DNA from 3 places in the Rhodoferax sp. SPJ21 genome. Region 3 is predicted to be linked to each of the others. Evidence: riboswitches for the same ligand, from Rfam matches in the RefSeq annotation. Region 3 holds a riboswitch; each other region holds the start of a gene.
The links. Region 3 has a riboswitch for thiamine pyrophosphate ahead of AC4BBN_RS00640 (thiamine ABC transporter substrate-binding protein). Riboswitches for the same ligand answer to the same signal wherever they lie in the genome.
Positions count from the first base shown of each region.

Region 1: linked by a shared signal. The riboswitch ahead of thiC (phosphomethylpyrimidine synthase ThiC) and the one ahead of AC4BBN_RS00640 (thiamine ABC transporter substrate-binding protein) in region 3 are both predicted to bind thiamine pyrophosphate.
Region 2: linked by a shared signal. The riboswitch ahead of AC4BBN_RS17095 (FAD-dependent oxidoreductase) and the one ahead of AC4BBN_RS00640 (thiamine ABC transporter substrate-binding protein) in region 3 are both predicted to bind thiamine pyrophosphate.

Region 1 covers NZ_JBYZMO010000001.1:1,279,721-1,286,896, forward strand. The annotation lists gene AC4BBN_RS05835 (MFS transporter) at 1-981, shown strand, start outside; gene AC4BBN_RS05840 (SDR family oxidoreductase) at 984-1,700, shown strand; gene thiC (phosphomethylpyrimidine synthase ThiC) at 1,781-3,673, opposite strand; TPP riboswitch at 3,780-3,882, opposite strand; gene AC4BBN_RS05850 (CcdB family protein) at 3,914-4,228, opposite strand; gene AC4BBN_RS05855 (prevent-host-death protein) at 4,228-4,497, opposite strand; gene aceK (bifunctional isocitrate dehydrogenase kinase/phosphatase) at 4,538-6,328, opposite strand; gene can (carbonate dehydratase) at 6,365-7,033, opposite strand; gene AC4BBN_RS05870 (hypothetical protein) at 7,098-7,176, opposite strand, start outside.
Region 2 covers NZ_JBYZMO010000003.1:387,052-394,227, forward strand. The annotation lists gene AC4BBN_RS17075 (TolC family outer membrane protein) at 245-1,582, shown strand; gene AC4BBN_RS17080 (hypothetical protein) at 1,625-2,131, opposite strand; gene AC4BBN_RS17085 (purine-cytosine permease family protein) at 2,365-3,648, shown strand; gene thiD (bifunctional hydroxymethylpyrimidine kinase/phosphomethylpyrimidine kinase) at 3,707-4,549, opposite strand; TPP riboswitch at 4,592-4,689, shown strand; gene AC4BBN_RS17095 (FAD-dependent oxidoreductase) at 4,735-5,802, shown strand; gene thiS (sulfur carrier protein ThiS) at 5,799-5,996, shown strand; gene AC4BBN_RS17105 (thiazole synthase) at 6,001-6,801, shown strand; gene thiE (thiamine phosphate synthase) at 6,808-7,176, shown strand, end outside.
Region 3 covers NZ_JBYZMO010000001.1:155,326-162,501, forward strand. The annotation lists gene AC4BBN_RS00625 (GGDEF domain-containing protein) at 1-219, shown strand, start outside; gene AC4BBN_RS00630 (ABC transporter ATP-binding protein) at 262-906, opposite strand; gene AC4BBN_RS00635 (ABC transporter permease) at 899-2,482, opposite strand; gene AC4BBN_RS00640 (thiamine ABC transporter substrate-binding protein) at 2,495-3,541, opposite strand; TPP riboswitch at 3,580-3,677, opposite strand; gene AC4BBN_RS00645 (VTT domain-containing protein) at 4,057-4,701, opposite strand; gene AC4BBN_RS00650 (cysteine hydrolase family protein) at 4,747-5,565, shown strand; gene mutL (DNA mismatch repair endonuclease MutL) at 5,622-7,176, shown strand, end outside.

The DNA of each region.
Region 1 (7,176 bases), 1.1 Mb from region 3:
AGCATGCTGCTGTTTGCCGTGGGCAATGCGGTCACGGCCCTGAGCAACTCCTTGCCCTTGCTGCTGGGCAGCCGCTTGCTGGCGGGGCTGATGCACGGCGTGGTGCTGGCGCTGGCCGCATCCACCGCCGCCAGCACTGCCGGGCCTGCCCGCAGCGGCCAGGCCATTGCCACCGTGTTTGGCGGGCTGACGCTGGCACTGGTACTGGGTGTGCCGCTGGGCACGCTGGCCAGCGGCACCGTGCGCTGGCAGTTCATTTTTGCCGCCATCGCACTGCTGTCTGCGGTGAGCGCAATAGCACTGCTGCGGTGGGCTCCGGCCAGCACCGGATTGCTCGCATCGGCGGGCCAAAGTCGGCCCGGCGTCTGGGCCACGGTGTCTAACCTGCCCACATTAATGCCCGTCGCCACCACCGCCCTTGCCTATGCGGGCTCGTTCACTGGCTTCACCTACATCGCGGTACTGCTGGCGCAGAGCACCCATTTGGGAGCCCAGGGCATCACCGGCATGTTTGCCCTGTACGGGGTCAGCGCGGCGGTGGGCAACACCCTGGGAGGCCGATTTGTAGACCGGGTGGGCAGCCGCAGCGCCGCGCTGTGCGTGGTCGGTGGACTGGCGCTGGCGCTGCTGGGCGCAGCCCTGGGCGCGGCATCGGCCCTGGCCATGGCGGTAGTGATGGTGGTCTGGGGCCTGGCATCGTTTGGGGCGGTGCCGGTGCTGCAAAAAACCGTGCTGGTCGCCGCACAGCACAACCCGGTGGGCAGCCCGGAGCTGGCCTCGGGCATGAACATCGCGGCCTTCAACCTGGGCATTGCCGTGGGCTCGGTGGCAGGCGGTATCGCCAGCACGCATTCACCCCAGATGCCCATGTGGGTGGGCCTGGTGCCTCTTTTTTTCGCGGCTATTTTGGCCACACGTCTAGCCCCTGCCGTTCGGTCTATCCATCCGGCACGGGGTGCATTTAACCAAGCAGGAGTATGAATATGGACATCACCCACAAACACATTGCCATCGCCGGTGGCAGCTCGGGCATCGGCTTTGCCGTTGCCGCATTGGCACTTGAGCGCGGCGCACGCGTCACCATTCTGGGCCGCTCGCAGGCCAAGCTGGCCGATGCCCGCCAGCGCCTGGGCGGTAGTGTGGCCACCGTTTCCATGGACCTGGGCGATGCGGCCTCCGCAGCCGCTGGGTTCCAGACGCTGGGCGCGTTTGACTACTTTGTGTCTACCGCTGCCGACCTGACCTACAGCCCCCTGGCCAGCATGCCGCGCGATGCGATTGAGCGCATGCTGGCAGGCAAGTTCTGGGGGCCGGTGCACCTGGTGCAGTTTGGCCTGCCGCAGTTACAGCCGGGCGGCTCCATCCTGCTGTTTTCTGGTCTGGCCGCCGACCGCCCTGCGCCTGGCACGGCCATGGTGTCGGCTCTGAACGCAGGCGTGGAAGGCCTGGTGCGGGCGTTGGCGGTAGAGCTGGCCCCTGTGCGCGTCAACGCCATTTCGCCCGGCGTGGTGGACACCGAAGGCTGGGCCTTCATGGACGAAGCCAGCCGCAGCGCCTTCTTTGCAAGCCTGGCCAGCAGCCTGCCCGCGCGCCGCATTGGCAGCCCTGCAGACCTGGCCGATGCCGCCCTGTTTGCGCTGACCAATCCCTATCTGACGGGCGAGGTGCTGCACGTCAACGGAGGTGGCAGCCTGGGCTAAGGGGGCAGCCGTCTAGTTGCGAATAAAAACAGCCGCTAGCGCTTATATATTGGTCGTTAGCAGCTATTTTATTTATAGCATTACGCTTGCACAATCGGGATCACGCCGTTCACCGGCACATAGATTTCGCCACCGCCGGACTTGAACTCCTCGGACTTGTCCTGCATGCCTTGCAGCGCGGCCTCTTCCTCGCTGACGCCCAGGTTCTTGGCGTATTCGCGCACTTCCTGGGTGATCTTCATCGAGCAGAACTTCGGACCGCACATGGAGCAGAAATGCGCCACCTTGGCCGAGTCCTTGGGCAGGGTTTCGTCGTGGAATTTCTTGGCGGTTTCCGGGTCCAGCGACAGGTTGAACTGGTCCATCCAGCGGAACTCGAAGCGGGCCTTGGACAGCGCGTCGTCGCGATAGCGGGCACCGGGGTGGCCCTTGGCCACGTCGGCGGCATGGGCGGCGATCTTGTAGGTGATGATGCCGGTCTTCACGTCGTCACGGTCAGGCAGGCCCAGATGTTCCTTGGGAGTCACGTAGCACAGCATGGCGGTGCCGAACCAGCCGATCATGGCCGCGCCAATGCCGCTGGTGATGTGGTCGTAGCCAGGGGCGATGTCGGTGGTCAGTGGGCCCAGGGTGTAGAACGGCGCTTCGTGGCAGTGCTTAAGCTGCTCGGTCATATTGGCCTGCACCATGTGCATGGGCACGTGGCCGGGGCCTTCGATCATCACCTGCACATCTTGCTCCCAGGCCTTCTGCGTCAGCTCGCCCAGGGTGCGCAGCTCGGCGAACTGGGCTTCGTCATTCGCGTCCGCACCGGAGCCGGGGCGCAGGCCGTCACCCAGCGAATAGCTGACGTCGTAAGCCTTCAGGATCTCGGTCATTTCATCGAAGTGGGTGTAGATGAAATTCTCTTTGTGGTGCGCGATGCACCACTTGGCCATGATGGAGCCGCCACGCGAGACGATGCCGGTCATGCGGTTGGCAGTGAGGTGGATGAAGGGCAGGCGTACACCGGCATGCACGGTGAAGTAGTCCACGCCCTGCTCAGCCTGTTCGATCAGCGTGTCGCGGAAGATTTCCCAGGTCAGGTCTTCGGCGATGCCGCCCACCTTTTCCAGCGCCTGGTAGATCGGCACGGTGCCGATAGGCACGGGCGAGTTGCGGATGATCCAGTCGCGCGTGGTGTGGATGTTCTTGCCGGTGGACAAGTCCATCACCGTGTCCGCGCCCCAGCGGATCGCCCAGACGAGTTTTTCAACTTCTTCTTCAATGCTGGAGGTGACGGCGCTGTTGCCAATATTGGCGTTGATCTTCACCAGGAAGTTGCGGCCGATGGCCATGGGCTCGACTTCGGGGTGGTTGATGTTCAGCGGGATCACGGCGCGGCCACGGGCCACTTCGGAGCGCACGAACTCGGGTGTCACCACCTTGGGGATGCTGGCGCCAAAGCTGTTGCCGGCCAAGCGCTGGTCGCGCTCGGTATTCGCGGCGTACTGCTCCATCCATTCCAGCTTCTGGTTCTCGCGCAGGGCGACGAATTCCATCTCGGGGGTGATGATGCCTTTGCGTGCGTAGTGCATCTGCGACACGTTGGCACCCGCCTTGGCGCGGCGGGGCGTGCGCTGCAGACCGGCGGCCTGGGCGCGCAGCAGTTGCAGGGCGTCGTGCTCTTCGCTTTGGCGGCCGTCGTCCAGCGCCTTGCGGATGCGGGCGGCATAGGCCTCAGAATCGCCACGCGACTCGATCCAGCCTGCGCGTAGGGCTTGCAGGCCGGCGCGCACGTCGATTTGGGCTTGCGGGTCGGTATAGGGGCCGGAGGTGTCGTACACCGCCACGGTTTCGCCGTTGCTTTGCAGAATCTCGCGTACCGGCACGCGCAGGTCGGGGCGGCTGCCCTGGATGTAGCGCTTGGTGGAGGCAGGCAGGGGGTCGCAGGCGTAGTTGAGCAGCTGGACGAATTTATCGGGCGCGTTCATGGTGGGTTCTCCTTTGGAAGTGGGAGCCCGAAAGCGCAGCCAGACCGCGCAAACTCCCAAGGAGAACACCCATGATGGGTGGTGAGACGACACCGCCCCGCAAAGGGACAGCATCGTCAAGCTCTTCTTACGCTGGTATGAACCAGATCAAGTTCGCGGGTTTGGATTTCCATCTCAGCGCAGCTAACTGCACACCCCGGGCAGCGCGGAGTGTACGACAAACACATGAACAGCTGCGTACTAGATACCGCTCAAGACAGCATCCATCGCGGCAACAATATCGTCCGCACGGTCTCGCACCGCAACAACTTTGGACTTGAGATGCCGCTTGTCCAACGGTGCTGCCTCAAACGGCACCAGCATCAAAGTTTGGCCCTTGACCTGCAGCAGCGGGCACAGGCGGCGCGGCAAGCTGCTGGACGGCAGGCTGGTGATGGCCAACGGAACCACCATGCGCGTGGCCAAGGCTTTCAACAAATCACTTTGGACATCCACCACATAGGGGTAGACATCCCGCATGCGCGGGCTGGGGTTGGGGTACACGTCATACTGCATTACCAAACCCGCAGGTCGTCACACCACAGGCCTTGCTTTTCAAAACGGGCGTTCTGTTCGTCAATCCAGGCTTTATGGGTTTGGTTGAAAGACTTTTGCCGCTGGGCCAGGGTCTTGCTTTGGCTCGCAGCCTTCAGCGCCTCAAAGTCCTGGGCCGACAAGATCACGCTGTCAATGCGGCCGTCTTTTTCCACAAAAACGGGCTCTGTTTTGGCTTGCGCGCAGACGTAGCCGAAGCGGTTCTTGGCTTCAGTCGCGGTAACTTGCATGGCTCAGCTCCTTCAGTTGGCTTTAGCCATTTTAGCCACCTCAGCTTCCAAACCGCTTGTCCTGCTCGTACGGGAACACATCAAACACATGACCAGCCTGGATGCGCTCCTTGTGGGCTTGCCAGAAGCCGGCGTCCAGCAGGTCAGCGTGGTGCTTCATGAAGACTTCGCGCACGGCGGGGTTACCCAGTAAAAACGGCGCAAAGGTCTCTGGGAACACATCCTTGGGACCCACGCTGTACCAGACCTCGCCGCTCATCTCGTCTTCTTCGTTGCGCGGCTCGGGCACTTTGCGGAAGTTGCAGTCGGTCAGGTATTCGATCTCGTCGTAGTCGTAGAACACCACCTTGCCGTGGCGGGTCACGCCAAAGTTTTTCCACAGCATGTCGCCCGGGAAGATGTTGGCGGCCACCAGGTCCTTGATGGCGTTGCCGTACTCGATCACTACGCGCTCGATCTGTGCACGGGCACGCGGGTCGTTCGGCCCCTGGTCAAACGCTTCCTGCAGATAGATGTTCAGCGGGATCATGCGGCGTTCGATGTAGACGTGCTTTAGGATGACCTCCAGCTGGCCGTCGCCATCCCGGTCGCGGATCTCCATCTGGCTGGGCGCGAACTTTTCGATTTCTGCAACCAGGTCGTCGGAGAAGCGGTCGCGCGGAAAGGCCACGCCGCTGTATTCCAGCGTGTCGGCCATGCGGCCCACGCGGTCATGGTGTTTCACCAACTGGTACTTGGACTGGATCTGCTCGCGGCTGGTGTCCTTCTGCGGGGGAAAGTAGTCCTTGATGAGCTTGAACACATAGGGGAAAGAGGGCAAATCGAACACCAGCATCACCATGCCCTTGATGCCGGGCGCGATGCGGAACTGGTCGCTGGAGTGGCGCTGGTGCTGCAGCAGGTCGCGGTAGAACAGGGTCTTGCCCTGCTTGGCCAGGCCTAGCGCGTTGTAGATTTCATTGCGCGGTTTGCGCGGCATCATGCTGCGCAAGAACTGCACATAGGCGCTGGGGATTTCCATCTCCACCATGAAGTAGGCGCGCGCAAAGCTGAACAGGCGCAGCATGTCATCTTCGCCAAACAGCGCGGCATCTATCACCAGTTGGCCCTGGGCGTTGTACAGAATGGGCAGTGCAAACGGCAGCGCGTTGAAGCCGTTGATCACCTTGCCGCACACATACGCGCCCTTGTTGCGGAAGAACAGGCCCGACAGCACCTGGAACTGGAAGTTGGCGCGCAGCGTGAACTCGCCCAGTTGTTGCAGCAGCGCCTGCAGCACATGGCCGCAGTCGCGCGCCAGGTCGTCGAACGGGCGGCGCAACTCAAAATCCTGCACCATGCGCTGCAGTACCTCACCCATGGTGTCGCGCGATGGGTAGTATGCGCGCCAGGTGGGGCGCTTCTCCGCAGGGTCGTTCTCGATGTACTCGGTGCTGACCGCAGGGCGCACAAAAATGAAGCCGTTATGGAAGTAGCTACGGTGCAGTATCTTGGTGGTGACCGAGTTGAAGAAGGTCTCGGCCAGCTCGGGCTGGTGGTGGTCTACCAGCAGGCTGATGTAGTGCAGCTTGACCTGCGGCCACACTTCCTGGCCCTGCTCGCCCGCCTGGAACTCGCGCTCCAGCCGGGTGCTGCATTCGCGCACACGCAGATCGTAGAACTCGATGCGCTCGCGCTGGCCCCGCTGCTGGGCGCTCCAGTCGGCCGTTTCAAACCGGTGCTTGGCGCGTGCCGACTCGGTACGGAACAGGCGGTAATGCCGGTTGAAGCCATCCATGATGGCCTTGGCGATACGGTGTGCGAGCGGCGAGTCCAGCCTTTGCGAAAACATGGATTGCTATTGATTAAATAGCTGTCAGCGCATGTATTACGTGCGCTTTGCGCTGGAAACCTTCTCAACAGCAGCGCGGTAAACAGTATCCAGTTCGTCCACACCGCCGACGCTGATCTGCAGGTTTTGCAGCAGGCCGTCGTGGATGCCGTACACCCAGCCGTGCACCACGACCTTTTGGCCGCGAGCCCAGGCGTCCAGCATGACGGTGGACTGGCACACGTTCACCACCTGCTCGATGGCGTTGAGCTCCACCAGCGCGTCATGGCGGTGGGGTTCGGCAATGGTTTCCAACAGACTGCGGTGGCGGTCCCGCACGTCCTGGATATGGCGCAGCCAGTTGTCGGCCAGACCCACGCGCAGGCCAGACAAGGCAGCCGCCACGCCGGAACAACCGTAATGCCCCACCACGGTGATGTGCTCTACCTTGATCACATCCACCGCGAACTGCACGGTGGACAAGGCGTTCAAATCGGAATGCACCACCACATTGGCCACGTTACGGTGCACGAACACCTCGCCCGGTGCCAGGCCCATGATTTCATTCGCCGGTACGCGGCTGTCGGAGCAACCGATCCACATGTACTTAGGCTTTTGCTGGGCCTTCAGGCCAGTGAAAAAACCGGGACGCTGAAGCTCCATTTGCTCGGCCCAGGCACGGTTGTTGGCGAAGATGTCGGGGATATCGGGGGTGGTCTTGGTCATGCCCGTATTTTGCCGTGTGTTGGTTACAGGCCGGGCACAGGGGCAGACGGGCGGCCGGCGAGCCCTATGCCAAGAACCGCCGGCCCTTCTTATCATGCATCGCAGACGAATGGTGGTTGGCAATCAGCCACTGCCCATTGGTG
Region 2 (7,176 bases), on a different contig from region 3:
GCACTCCATCACGGAAAAATATATTCTGTATGCCTTGAGATGTAAAAAAGTGCACCCAAACCGTGGCGAATATGCGTCAACTTATACTCGGGCACCCGCAAGGTATCGCTACGTACACCGGCCCAAAGCCATGGGTTGGGACTCCAGCACGCAACCCCCTCATCTACCTACCTCAATGATTCTAAAGCCCCTTCTTTTTGCCATTGCAAGTATCGGTTTCGCCTCTTTTCAGGTTTGCGCGCAGGTGCCTAGCAACCTGAAGGACGCGGTTGAAAAAGCCGTTCTGCAAAATCCGGAAACCAAGTTTCGCTACCAAAACCTGTCGGCAGCGCGTAGTGAGCAAGATGCAGCCAAAGGGGCCTTCCTTCCCCGGGTGGATTTGATAGACGCCGCAGTGGGTCGCTACCGCGCTGCCAGCCCCAGCTTGGGGGACCGCGCCTACAACGGAGCCAGCGCGACTCTGCAGCTGCGTCAAACCCTGTTTGATGGCAAGGCCACTGCCAGCGAAGTGCGCCGCTTAGGGCACAACCGACTGGTGTCCTACTATGAGTTGCTAGACAGCAGCGACCAGATTGCGCTGGAAGCCATCCGCACCTATCTGGACGTGCAACGCTACCGCGACACGCTGGCCCTGGCGCGCGATAACTACGCGGCCCATGTCAGCGTGCACCAGAAAATCAGTGAACGTGTACGCACCGGCGTAGGCCGTCGCGTGGACCTGGAGCAAGCTGCCGGCCGGCTGGCGCTCGCCGAATCCAACTGGTTGACGGAAGCCAGCAACCTGCATGACGTAACCGTGCGCTACCAACGCCTCACGGGCGAGGTACCAGCCGCAACGATGGCTGCCTTTCCGGTACTAGACAGCTACATTCCTGCGCGTTCGCAGTTCCTCGAAGCGGCCATTGCCCACAATCCGCAGTTTCTGGGCGCGGTGTCCACCATCCGCGCCTACCAGGCCGACCTGGAAGGACGGCGCGCAGCCAATTGGCCCACGCTGGAGTTCCGCGCACGGCAAAGCACGGAGCGCAACCAGGACGGGGTACCCGGCCACTACCGCAATGGTGCGCTGGAGCTGGTTCTGAACTACAACCTGTACCACGGTGGCAGCGACAGCGCCCGTATCAGCCAATATGCCGCCAAGCTCAACGCTGCCTATGACCTGCGCGACAAAGCCTGCCGCGACCTGAGCCAGACCGCACAAATTGCCTTCAACGACATCCAGCGCCAGGGCCAGCAAATAGCGCTGCTATCGCAGCATGAGCTATCCACTGCCAAGGCACACGAAGCCTACCGCCAACAGTTCGATATTGGCCAACGCTCGCTGCTGGATCTGCTGGATACCGAAAACGAACTATTCCAGGCCCGCCGCTCATTGGCGAATGCCGGCTTTGACCTGCAACTGGCCAAGGCCCGCGTACTGGCGGCATCCGGCAATTTGCTGAGCGCCTTGCAACTGCGCCCGCTGGAAACAGAAATGCCACCTGCACCGGGTGGCAACACTGAAAACGACGCACTACTGCAGTGCAATCTGGCCATGCCCGAAGCCATTGAGCTGGACAAAACCGGACTCCCTTCGCTGTAACAGACAGACTGCAGCCCTCCACGGGCTGCAGCTGCGCAGCGTTTAAAACTCTTTGACGATCGAGTAGGTCAGGCCCGCAGTGCCCAGCATGTCGACCTGGGCATGCCAACCGGAATCAAACTTCCAGCCTACTGCCGGCACGATGGCGGGCGAGAAGCCATTGTGATTCAGGGGCACCTTGTTCTCATAGGGTGGCTTGTAGCCATACAAGATGCCCGCCGACCATTTCAGGTACACCTTGGGATAACTGTCAAACACGCCGTAATAACTCTTGCCCAGGTAGACGTAGCCGCTGTCCTGGCCAAAAGAGTTGGTGAACAGCGCCAGTCCGTAAAAGCTGTTGTCGGCGGTGGACTCACGCTCCAGGCCCAGCAAATGCACCGGGCGGTGCTCCGGGTTGTAGCTGTAGTGGGTGGTGTGCGGGCTGAACTCGATACGCCAACGGTGGGGCTGGTCTGCACTGTCGGTGGCGGTCTGGGCCATCGCACTGCCGGTCAGGCCGAGCAATGCGCAGAAAACAAACTGCCAGGGGCGGATGAAAGCGTCCATAGTATTCAGGGATGTGGGGTAAGAATGCTCGAGCCGGCGCACCGCGCACCGGCCCAAAAACAGCCGCAGATTGTATCGCTACAAAATTAATAGCACATTAAGCAGCTAACACCTGCGCCAAACGCCCCATGCACCACAAGGTGGCGCCACGATAAAATCCTGCGTCCCTGCGCCAGCACTGGCCCGCGAGCTACAGGCCCCACAGACCAGCATCATTTGTATGGAGCGAACACATGGCTCAGCCATCCTTTTTCAATAACGAGGCCTTAACGCCGATACCGCAGGCGCAGCGCGTCTTCGGCTGGTCGGCCCATGCCGCACTCTGGTTCAGCCTGGGGGTTGGCCTGCTGGTGATGCAGATCGGCGCCTATCTGGTACCCGCCGTCGGCACGCGCGATGCCGTGCTGGCAATTGTGCTGGGCTCCCTCGTCGGCTCCGGCCTGCTGGCCTGGACGGCGCGCATTGGCTGCGACAGCGGCCTGTCCAGCGCAGGCCTGATGCACGCCACCTATGGCAGCGGCTTTGCACGCCTGCCGGTAGTTCTGAACATTGTGCAACTGCTGGGCTGGACCGCGTTTGAACTGGTGGTGATGCGCGACGGTACCTTGGCCATTGCCAAGGAGCATTTCGGATGGATGCCGCAAGGCAACCAAGGCACCCTGCTGGTCACCCTGCTGTGGGGCGCACTGCTGACCGCGCTGATGGCAGGTTCCATGTTGACCCTGGTGCGCAAATTCATCAGCCGCTACGGCCTGCCGCTGGTGGTGCTGTCGCTGCTGTGGCTGAGCTGGCAGTTCGGCCGCAAACTGATGGAGTCTGACCTGCACGCCTTCTGGACCCGGCCAGGCGACGGCAGCATGGGCCTGCTGTCGGCCATGGACCTTGTGATAGCCATGCCCGTGTCCTGGCTGCCACTGGTGGCCGACTATGCGCGCCATGGCCGCCAAGGCCGCAGCGCAATGAGCGGCACCTGGCTGGGCTATGCGCTGGCGAATATCTGGTGCTACGCGCTAGGTGTGATGGTGGTCACCGTGGCCGGCCCCGATACCGACCTGGTCACCGCGCTGCTGCTGGCCCAGGGTGGGCTGCTAGCCCTGGGCCTGGTCCTGGTGGACGAAATCGACAACGCCTATGGCGACGTGTACTCAGGCTCGGTCTCGGCCCACAGCCTGGCACCGTGGTGGAGCGTACGGCGTTGGGGCCTGCTGCTGGCCGTGGCCTGCACCGGCCTGGCACTGGTGCTGCCCATGCACAGTCTGGAGCCATTTTTGACCTTGCTGAGCTCGGTTTTTGTGCCACTGTACGGCGTGATTTTGGGCCGCTTGTCGCAAGGCACGACCACCGCGTCGCAACGCCTGGTGGAGCCCAGCGCAGCCCTGTTGTGGATAGCCGGCATTGCGGTCTACCACCTGCTAACCAACTGCGCACCACAGTTCGGCGCCGCCCTACCCACGCTGGCCCTGGTGTTCTTCGTGGCCTGGTTGACGCGGCCTTTACGCATTACCTACGCGCTATAGAAAAGAGAGCTGCTTGCGCAGGTAAAACCTGCGCTACAGCCCTATTTCTTATAAATTCTCACGCAGCCAGCACCTGCATGGGCAGGGGAGCGAAGCCGTGGTTCAAAGGCCCATGGCCCTGCCCTGTGTGCACATGGGCGCCGGCTTGTATCGCGCCACGGATATAAGCCCGGGCCTGGCCCACAGCCTCCGTCAACGCCAAACCCTGGGCTAGATACACCGCGATCGCAGACGACAGCGTGCAACCCGTGCCGTGGCCGTTGTGCGTAGCAATGCGGGCCGAGTGCCAGGGCTGGCGGCTGCCGTCGCGCTGGCCAAGCAAGTCCACCACGGTATCGCCCGGCAGGTGACCACCCTTGAGCAGCACAGCGGGCGCACCCAGCGCCAGCAAATCCGCCACGGCCGGCTCCAGCGTCTGCACCGTATCCACACTGCGGCCCAACAGCAGGGCCGCTTCGTCCAGGTTCGGCGTGACCACGGTGGCGCGGGGAAACAGCTGGTCCACCAGCACCTGCACGGTCTCAACCGCCATCAAGCGGTCACCGCTGGTAGCCACCATCACCGGGTCCAGCACCACGCGTTGCAGCTGGTACTGGTCTATGGCCCAGGCCACCACCTCCACCATCTCGGGTGAATGCAGCATGCCGATCTTCACCGCGTCAGCACCGATATCGTCCAGCACCGCCTGCAACTGGGCCTTCAAGAAGGATGCCGGCACCGGGTGGATGGCGGTCACACCCCGGGTGTTCTGTGCGGTCAACGCGGCCAGCGCCGTCATCCCGTAGCAGCCCAGCGCCGCAAAGGTTTTCAAATCGGCCTGGATGCCCGCGCCACCGCCGCTGTCAGAGCCGGCAATGGACAACAGGCGCAGATAGCGGGGAGAAGAGTCAGAAATAGTCATGCCGAAATTATCGGGCCAGCGATGTGATGTAATCCGGGCTTGCGGATGAAACAGGGGTGTCTGGTACGCGATCCAGACTGAGAAAAACCCTCATACCCGATCCAGATCATGCTGGCGTGGGAAGTTTCTATCAACGACAGCGCCTCGTTTCGTCCCATGTTGAGTTTTTGCAATCGGACGACACCTTGGCCACCCCACTCTCCACCACCATTCTTGGCGCAGGCCTGATGGGCCGCTTGCTGGCCCTGGCGCTGGCACGCGCGGGCCACGCTGTGCAGGTCTTTGAGGCCGGCGGACCCGAGGCAGAGGGCGCTGCCGCCCGTGTGGCCGCTGCCATGCTCGCGCCGCTGGCCGAATCGGCCATCACCGAAACCAGCGTGGTGCAAATGGGCCAGCATGGGCTCACGCGCTGGCCGGAACTGATGGCCGAACTGGACACGCCGGTGTTCTTCCAGCGCAACGGCACGTTGATACTCTGGCACCGACAAGATGCCTCCGAGGCCAGCCGCTTTGGCCAGCAACTCGCCGCCACCTGTCAGCAGCTACCCAGCCTGCCCGCACCGCAACAGCTGGATGCCGCAGCCATCGCCACGCTGGAGCCCACCATCGGCAACCGCTTCAGCCAGGGCCTACTGCTGCCCGGTGAAGGCCAACTGGACAACCGAGGCTTACTCAATGCCTTGCTACTGCAATTGCAACAGGCGGGTGTCACCATGCACTGGCACTGCCCGCGCCAGCCAGAAGATGTCCACAGCGACTGGGTGTTTGACTGCCGTGGCCTGGGTGCAAGCGAACAATGGCCGGCCCTGCGCGCGGTGCGCGGCGAAGTGCTACGCTTGCACGCACCGGGCGTAGAGCTGCAGCGCCCGGTGCGCCTGGTACACCCGCGCTATCCGCTGTACATCGCCCCCAAACCCGGCAACGTATTTGTCGTGGGAGCCACCGAGATCGAATCCGACGATATGTCGCCCATGAGCGTGCGCTCCAGCCTGGAGCTACTGAGCGCAGCCTACAGCGTGCACAGCGGATTTGGCGAGGCGCGCATCGTGGAAAGCGCCACCCAGTGCCGCCCCACCCTGCCCAACAACCTGCCCGCGATCCGGCGCATCAAGCCGCGCACGCTGCAAATCAACGGCCTGTACCGCCACGGCTTCCTGATCGCACCCGCCATGCTGGACGTGGTGCTGGAGCTGGTGCAGCACGGCACGTCCGCGCTGGCAGCGCAATTCGACCTGGCGATAGAAGAAGCATGAACGTCACCATCAATAACATCCCCCAGACTTTGCCCGCAGGCACCACGCTGGCCGACGCGCTGGCGCAGATGCAGGCGCAGCCGCCGTTTGCCGCCGCCGTCAACAAGGCCTTTGTGCCGCGCGCGCAGCACCCGCACACGGTGCTGGCCGAGGCCGACAGCATAGAAATCATCCACCCCGTCACCGGAGGCTGACACCATGTCCCACGACCCTCTCATCCTGTACGGCGAAAGCTTCGCCAGCCGCCTGCTGCTGGGCACCTCCCGCTACCCCTCGCCCAGCACCATGGCCGACGCCATCACCCGCGCCCGCCCGGCCATGCTGACCGCCTCGCTGCGCCGCCAGAACCTGGGCGGACAGGACAAAAGCCCCAATGGCTTCTGGGAACTACTACGGCAAACCGGGGTGCCGGTGCTGCCCAACACCGCCGGCTGCCACGGCCTGCAAGAAGCCATCACCACCTCCCACATGGCACGCGAGGTGTTCGACACACCCTGGATCAAGCTGGAACTGATAGGCGACGACTACACCCTGCAACCCGACACCTTGAACCTGGTGGAGGCCGCCAGCCGCCTCATCAAGGACGGCTTCAAGGTACTGCCCTATTGCACCGAGGACCTTGTGCTGTGCCAACGCCTGGTAGACGTGGGCTGCCAGGCCGTCATGCCCTGGGCCGCGCCCATAGGCACGGGCAAGGGCCCGATCAACCCCTACGCCATGCAGGTGCTGCGCGAACGCCTGAGCGTGCCGCTGCTGGTCGATGCCGGCCTGGGTCGCCCTTCGCATGCCTGTCAGGTCATGGAATGGGGCTATGACGGCGTGCTGCTGAACACCGCCGTGGCCCTGGCCCAAGACCCCGTCACCATGGCCGGGGCATTTGCCGATGCGGTGGCCGCTGGGCGCAGCGCATTCCTGGCCGGCGCCATGCTGGAACAGCAAGCCGCCCAACCCAGCACGCCGGTGCTGGGCACGCCGTTCTGGCACCACGCACAGGAATAAGTCCATATGCACTCTGCCCTCACCCAAAGCATCCTGGACCACCATAGCGCCATGGCGCTGCCCACCAGCGACGCGGTATTTGACGCCAGCCTGAGTGCAGCTCTGCAACTAGGCTTCATCCCGACTGACGCCCATTGCATCGCCCAGGCCTGGCAAGCCCAGGCTGCGCGCGCCGGCAACACCAGCGACTGGCCCACCGCACCAGAAGACTTCGGCCTGGCTCCCTGGCCACGCGAACAGACTTTTGCGCCATGCCCGCGCCAGCTGGGCCTGTACGCAGTCCTGCCCGACGCCGCCTGGGTCGGCCGCATGGCCAGTGCCGGCGTACCCACGGTGCAGCTGCGCTTCAAGTCCGAAGACGCCGACGCCATTCGG
Region 3 (7,176 bases):
ATGGATGGTCTGCAGGCTCGTGCGGAGCGTATACGCCGCGCCATCGCGGACCACCCCGTGAGCTGCCAGACCCATAGCCTGAACATCACGGCCTCACTGGGCATTGCACTGATGCGCGAGCAGGAAAGCTTCGAAGATGCGGTCAAACGCGCAGACCATGCCCTGTACCAGGCAAAGCATGCCGGCCGCAACCGGGTTGTAGGTGAAATCAGCCTCTAGCGCAGGTAAATCATGCGCAAGCAGCTATTGAATCAATAGCAATTACCACAAACTCTGCAAACGCCCATCCACCAGGCGCAGGCCGCGCGTGGCCATGGCACGGGCTTCGGCCTCGTCGTGCGTCACCAGCACGGCGGCCATACCAGCTTCGAAGATGCGCTGGCGAAACTCGGCCTGTAAGCCCTGGCGCAAAGCCGCATCCAGCGCAGAAAACGGCTCGTCCAGCAGCAAGGCGCGCGGCGCGGTGATGAGGGCACGGGCCAGGGCCACACGCTGCTGCTCGCCGCCGGACAAGGTCCATACGCGGTGGCGGGCGTGGCTGGCCAGGCCGAAGCGCGCCAGCATGGCCTCGGCGCGCTGGCGGGCCTCGGCCTTTTTCACCCGCTGCTCCACCAGGCCGAAAGCCACGTTGTCGCGCACATCCAGGTGCGGGAACAGCGCAAAGTCCTGGAACATCAGGGCAAAGCCGCGCCGCTCGGGTGGCAGCCGGGTGATGTCCTGCGCGTCGAACCAGACACTGCCGGACTCGGCCTCTTCCAGCCCGGCCGCCATTTTCAAAAGCGTGCTTTTGCCGCTGCCCGACGGGCCCAGCAGGGCCACGATTTCGCCCTCGGCCACCTGCAGGCTGAGCTGGTCGGCCAGCAAGCGCGCGCCATAGTGTTTGGTGATGGATTGCAGTTCAAGCATGGGGAGGATGGGTGGGTTCGGCCCGTCGCGGGCCTTCGATCAACGCAAACGCCGCCAAGGCCAGCGCCATCAGCAGGCAGGCCAGCACCAGCGCCGCGTCGCCGTTGGCCGCACCGGGCCGGCCCAGGCGCTGGTAAATCAAGGTGGTCAGCGTGGCCCATTCGGGGCGAGATAGAAACAGGGTGACGGCAAATTCGCCGAGCGCCGTGGCGGCCGCAAACGCCATGCCCCGGCGCAGCGCAGGCGCCACCAGCGGCAGCGTGACACGCCAGAACAACCGCCAGGGGCTGGCACCCAGGCTGCGCGCCGCCTGGGAGACATGCGCGGGCAGGCTGTCCAAAGCGGCCGCGAGGGACTTGGCGATAAAGGGGTAAGCCAGTACCGCGTAGGCACAGAGTAGCAGCGCCAGGCTGGCGGTCCACTGCGGGTACAACAGCAGCAGGCCAAAGGCCACGGTGATAGGCGACACCACAAACGGCAAGAAAGCCGCCGCGCGCATCGCCAGCGACTGCTGCGCCGCCAAGGCATGCAAAAGCCCCAGCACGGTAGCCAGCAGCAGCGCGACGGCCGAAAAGCGCAAGGTGTTCCACAGCGCAGCCAGGGTATCGGCCTCCAGCAGCACCGCCCAGGTCTGCCAGCCCGCGTGCACCGCGCGCCACAAAATGGCTGCAATGGGAGCGGCGCAGAAAAACACCAGCACCGCACACGCACCGCACAGGCCCAGCCAATGCACGGGCCGGCTGGGGCGGCGGCGCGCCATGGGCTGCACACGACCGGGCGTGGCCAGGCGTTTTTCAAGGGCGGCATAACCCCAGGCCACAGCGCCGGTCAGCAGCAGCATCCACAGCGCCAACAGGCTGGCCGGGGCCAGCTGCAGCTCATGCGCGACCAGGCTGTAAATCTCCACCTCCACCGTCGCATAGCGCTGGCCACCCAATACCAGGGCCAGGCCAAAACCGGCAAAGCAGTACAAGAACACCAGGCACAGGCTGGACGCCAGCCAGGGTGCGATTGCCGGCCACTCCACGCGCCAGAAGGCCCGCCACGGGCTGGCACCCAGGCTGCGGGCGGCGGCCACGCGCTGGGCATTGACCTGCTCCAGCGCATCCACCCCTGCGCGCACCACCACGCACAGGTTGAAAAACAAATTGCCATACAGCAGCAGCCAGGGTGTGTCCTGTAGCGCCAGCCCCAAGGCATTGCTCAGCAGGCCATGCGGCCCCCACAGCGCCAGCACGCCCACGGCGGCCACCAAGGTGGGCACCACGAAGGGCAACATCAGCAGCCGCAAAACCAGGCGGCGCCCAGCAAACTCCCAGCGCGCCAGCACCCAGGCCACGGGCAGGCCCAGCAGCAACGCCGCCGCGCAGGTGGCACCCGCCTGCAGCAGCGACCACAGCACGCGCCAGCGCAGATACGGGTCAGTCCAAACCGCCCACAGCGACGGCGCGGGCCCGGTGGCCAGATCTCCCCAGAAGCCTTCGAAGCCCAGGCGCAGCACCGGCGCCACCAGCAGCACCGCCAGGCACAGCAGCGGCAGCGCTGCCAGCAAGCTCTGGCGGCGGGTAATAGTCACTAGTTCAGGCCACTATTTCAGAACCACCTGCGTCCAGCGGGCGACCCAGGCCGTTCCCTTGTCGGCAATGGTGTCGGCGGGCAGGCTGTCAAACGCGGTGGGCTCGACCGCATGGCGCATCACATCGGCCAGGGGCGTGTGGGCCTCCACCGGGTACATCCACATACTGGTTTGCAGGGCTTGCTGCACCGTGCCAGCGCGCATGAAGCGTATGAATTTGGCGGCGGCTTCGCGCTGCCCGCCACCCGCGACCAGGGCCACACCCTCAACTTGGCGGAACACGCCGCCTTTGAGGAACAGGTTGGCGGTGGGCGATTCGCTGATCTTTTCCTTGCTGTAGAACACCTCAGCCGCCGGGCTGGTGGCATAGCTCACCACCAGGGGGCGGCTGCCGCCGTTGCGGCTGAATTCGGTGTAGTAGGCCTCGGTCCAGCCCTTCACCACCTTCACGCCGTTGGCGCGCATGCGGCCCCACCAGTCAAAGGCTTTTTCTTCCCCCATACCGGCCACCGTGGCCAGCAAAAAAGCGTAGCCGGGGCTGGAGGTGGCAGGGTTAGGCACCACCAGTAGGTTGCGGTAGGCTGGCTGGGCCAGATCCTCCAGCGTCTTGGGCAAGGCCAGGCCGCTCTTGGCGAAGGCGGCCTTGTCAAAATTCAGCGTGACAAAGCCATAGTCCACCGCCACCACATTCGCGCCCACCTGGGCCACCGGCGAGCCCTTGGTAAAGGTTACGGGCTCCAGCACCTTGGCGGCCTGGGCCTTGGCGACCAGCGCGTTGTCCAGGCCAAACACCACATCCGCAATCGGTTGTGCGCGGGTCAGTATCAGCTTGTTCAACATTTCACCGGCGTCACCGGCCTTGATCAGGCTGAGCTTGACACCGGCATCGGCCTCGAACTGGGCCAGCAAGGGCTTGGGCAGATCGAAAGAACTGTGCACCAACACGCGCAGTTCATTGTTGGCCGCCAGAGCGGGGAAGCTGCAGAGAGCGGCCAGCGCGGTGGCGGCCCCGATGAACGTACGGCGTGTACTAGAAGCAGAAGCGCGGCGGTGGAACATGCATGCCTTTCAATGCGCCAGCAAGGGGCGCATGGAAGGCCGCAGCCCCATCACGCTCCCTACGCTGGCATGACCCAGATCAGGTGTGTGGGGTATTTCTCAGCCCGCATTGCAGCAGGCACCCCCGGTGAAGCGTGGGATTGTAGAGTTCTCCCTGCTGGCGCTGGACAAACTTGTGGATAAGCCGGGAAAGCGTTTGTATATGCAGGCTAAGTCTTTGATTCATAAAGACAAAGCTTACGATGCCTAATTTTTAGGCAGATCCTCAGAAACGCTTTGTATGGCCTGCCTGGGCCCGTCTGAGAACAAAATACCTAACCTAAAACAGCTCCGCCACGCTGTAGCCCGACAAGTTTTTTACCGTCGCATTGCAAAAAAGCGCTGAGGCAAAAAGTTCTCCCTGCTGGCACTGGACAAACATGTGGATAAGTTCGGCAAGCGTTTGTATATGCAAGCTAAGTCTTTGATTTATAAAGACAAAGCTTGCAGTGCCCAAAATTTAGGCAGATGGGGTATCAGGCCTTGGCGGCCATACGGCCCTTCAGGGCGCCGATCGCCACGATGGCAGTGGGCACCAGAATCATGGCCCAGATGATCTTGTCCAGGTGCTGCTTGACCCAGGGGAAATTGCCAAAGAAGTAGCCGATGGTGACGATGCCCACCACCCACAGCACGCCGCCCAGCACGTCAAAAAATACAAACTTGGCCCGGTTCATCACCGCCACGCCCGCCACAAACGGTGCGAAGGTGCGCAGAAACGGCATGAAGCGCGCAGCCACCAGGGTCAGGCCGCCATAGCGCTCGTAGAACCCATGGGCCTGGTTGAAGGCCTTTTTGTTGAAAAAGCGCGAGTCTTCCCACTGAAACACTTTGGGGCCCAGATAGCGACCAATGGCGTAATTGCTCTGGTTGCCCAAAATGGCCGCGGCCAGCAGCAGGCCGACCGACAGCGGGTAGGACATCAGCCCCACACCGCACATGGCGCCCACCACAAACAGCAGCGAGTCACCCGGCAGGAACGGCATCACGACAACGCCGGTCTCCACAAAAATGATCAGAAACAGCAGGGCGTAAACCCACATGCCGTAATTGCTTACAAAAGCCTGCAGGTGCTTGTCCACGTGCAGAATGAAGTCGAGAAGTTGCATCAGAATGTCCATGGGCGCTGATTATCACCAGCATCGCAAGACAAACGGAAGACAGCCATGACACGCCACACCCATCTGCTCATCATCGACCCCCAAAACGATTTTTGCGATCTCCCCCCAGACGCTTGCGGCACCCCTGCCCTGCCGGTCACCGGCGCCCATGCCGACATGCAGCGGCTGGCAGCCTTCATCCGCGAATATGCGGCCCGGCTGTCGGACATCACCGTCACACTGGACTCGCACCACAGGCTGGACATTGCCCACCCTACGTTCTGGCTGCAGGGCGACGGCAATGCCGTCGCGCCGTTTACCACCATCACGGCCGCGGACGTGAACGCCGGCCTGTACCGGCCACGTGACCCGGCGCACCTGGGCCGCAGCCTGGCCTATCTGGACGCGCTCGAAGCGCGCGGGCGCTACACCCTGATGGTCTGGCCAGTGCACTGCGAGATCGGCACCTGGGGCCACAACGTACACGCCGATGTGCACGCCGCCTACAACGACTGGGAAGACCAGCAGGGCCGTAGCGTCACCAAGCTAAGCAAGGGCAGCAACCCCTGGACCGAGCACTACAGCGCAGTCATGGCCGAGGTGCCCGACGCGCAGGACGAAGCCACCGGCCTGAACCACACGCTGATGGCCGCCATGGACCAGGCCGATACCCTGCTGATTGCCGGCGAGGCCAGCAGCCACTGCGTGCGCGCCACCACCGAGCACATCGTGGACCACCTGGCACGCCACAAACCCCAGCGCATCGTGCTGCTGACCGACTGCATGAGCCCGGTGGGCGGCTTCCAGCTGCAGCACGAAATGTTTTTGCAGGACATGCAAAGGCGCGGACTGGAACTGGCCAGCAGCCAGGACTTATGGCTGTAGTTGCACGCAAATCCGCACAGCGGCTACGGGCCAACCGCGCCCTCTAAAATCATCCGGTGAACGCATCCATCTCCTCCCCCCTGCTGTCCCCCAGTCCCCGCCGCGTGATCCGCGAGCTGCCCGATGAACTCATCAGCCAGATCGCCGCCGGCGAAGTGGTGGAGCGCCCCGCCTCGGTGGTGCGCGAGCTGGTCGATAACGCGCTGGACGCCGGGGCCACCCAGATCACGCTGCGCCTGCTGGCCGGCGGCGTGCGGCTGATTGCGGTGGAAGACGATGGCGGCGGCATCCCCATGGAAGAGCTGCCCATCGCCCTGAAGCGCCACGCCACCAGCAAGATCCGCGACCTACACGAGCTGGAATCCGTGGGCACCATGGGTTTCCGTGGCGAAGCCCTGGCCGCTATCAACTCCATAGCTGACATGGCAATATCCTCGCGCGCCAGCGGCCAACCGAATGCATTTTTATTGGACGGCCGCAGCGGCGAACTCAAGCCCGTGGCGCGCAGCACCGGCACCACGGTGGAGGTCAAAGAGCTGTTCTTCAGCACCCCGGCCCGCCGCAAGTTTTTGAAGACCGACGCCACCGAGCTGGCCCACTGCGTAGAAGCCGTGCGCCGCCATGCGCTGGCCCGGCCTGACGTAGGCTTTGCCATCTGGCACGAAGGCAAACTGGTCGAGCAGTGGCGCGCCTGCCCTTCCCCCCAGAACATAGCCGCGCTGACCGAACGCCTGCGCGACGTGCTGGGCGACGACTTCACCGAACGCTCTGTGGCGGTAGACCACCAGAGCTCCATGCGCGACGACGGCAGCCAGGCGGTACGCGTCTGGGGCCGGGTCGGCATTCCTGATGCGGCGCGGGCCCGGCCCGACCAGCAGTTTGCTTACGTCAACGGCCGCTTTGTGCGCGACAAGGTCATCACCCATGCCGCCCGCAGCGCCTATGAAGACGTGCTGCACGGCCAGCGCCAGCCGGTATATGCGCTGTATGTGGAGATCGACCCGACCCGGGTGGACGTGAACGTGCACCCCACCAAGATCGAGGTGCGCTTTCGCGACAGCCGCGAAGTCCACCAGGCCGTGCGCCGCGCTGTGGACGCGGCCCTGGCAGCACCCCGCGCAGCCGCTGCCGCAGTAGCCGCCGCAGCGAACGCCACAGCCCCCGCCACCAGCCCGCCGGAAGAATTTATACAAAACAAGGCTCCAGCGCAGGTATTACCTGCGCAAGCAGCTATCTATTTCGCAGCACCCACACCCCACAAGGTGTCGGACTTCGAAGCCCTGTGGCCGGTAAGCGCCACGGTTGCGGTGCCCGCGCCCAGCCCTGCCGCCTATGCACCGGCCACTACGACGTCCGCAGTCCCGTTCGCTGTAGCCAGCCCCCCATCCGCCCAGCCTGACCAGCCCAGCGAGGCCTGGCCCCTTGGCCGCGCCATCGCCCAGCTGCAAGGCATCTACATCCTGGCCGAAAACAGCCAGGGCCTGATAGTGGTGGACATGCACGCGGCGCACGAACGCATCGTCTACGAGCGGCTCAAAGCCCAGTTGGCGAACACGGAGCACGCACGCATCAGCAGCCAGCCACTGCTGATCCCGGTCACCTTCGCCGCCA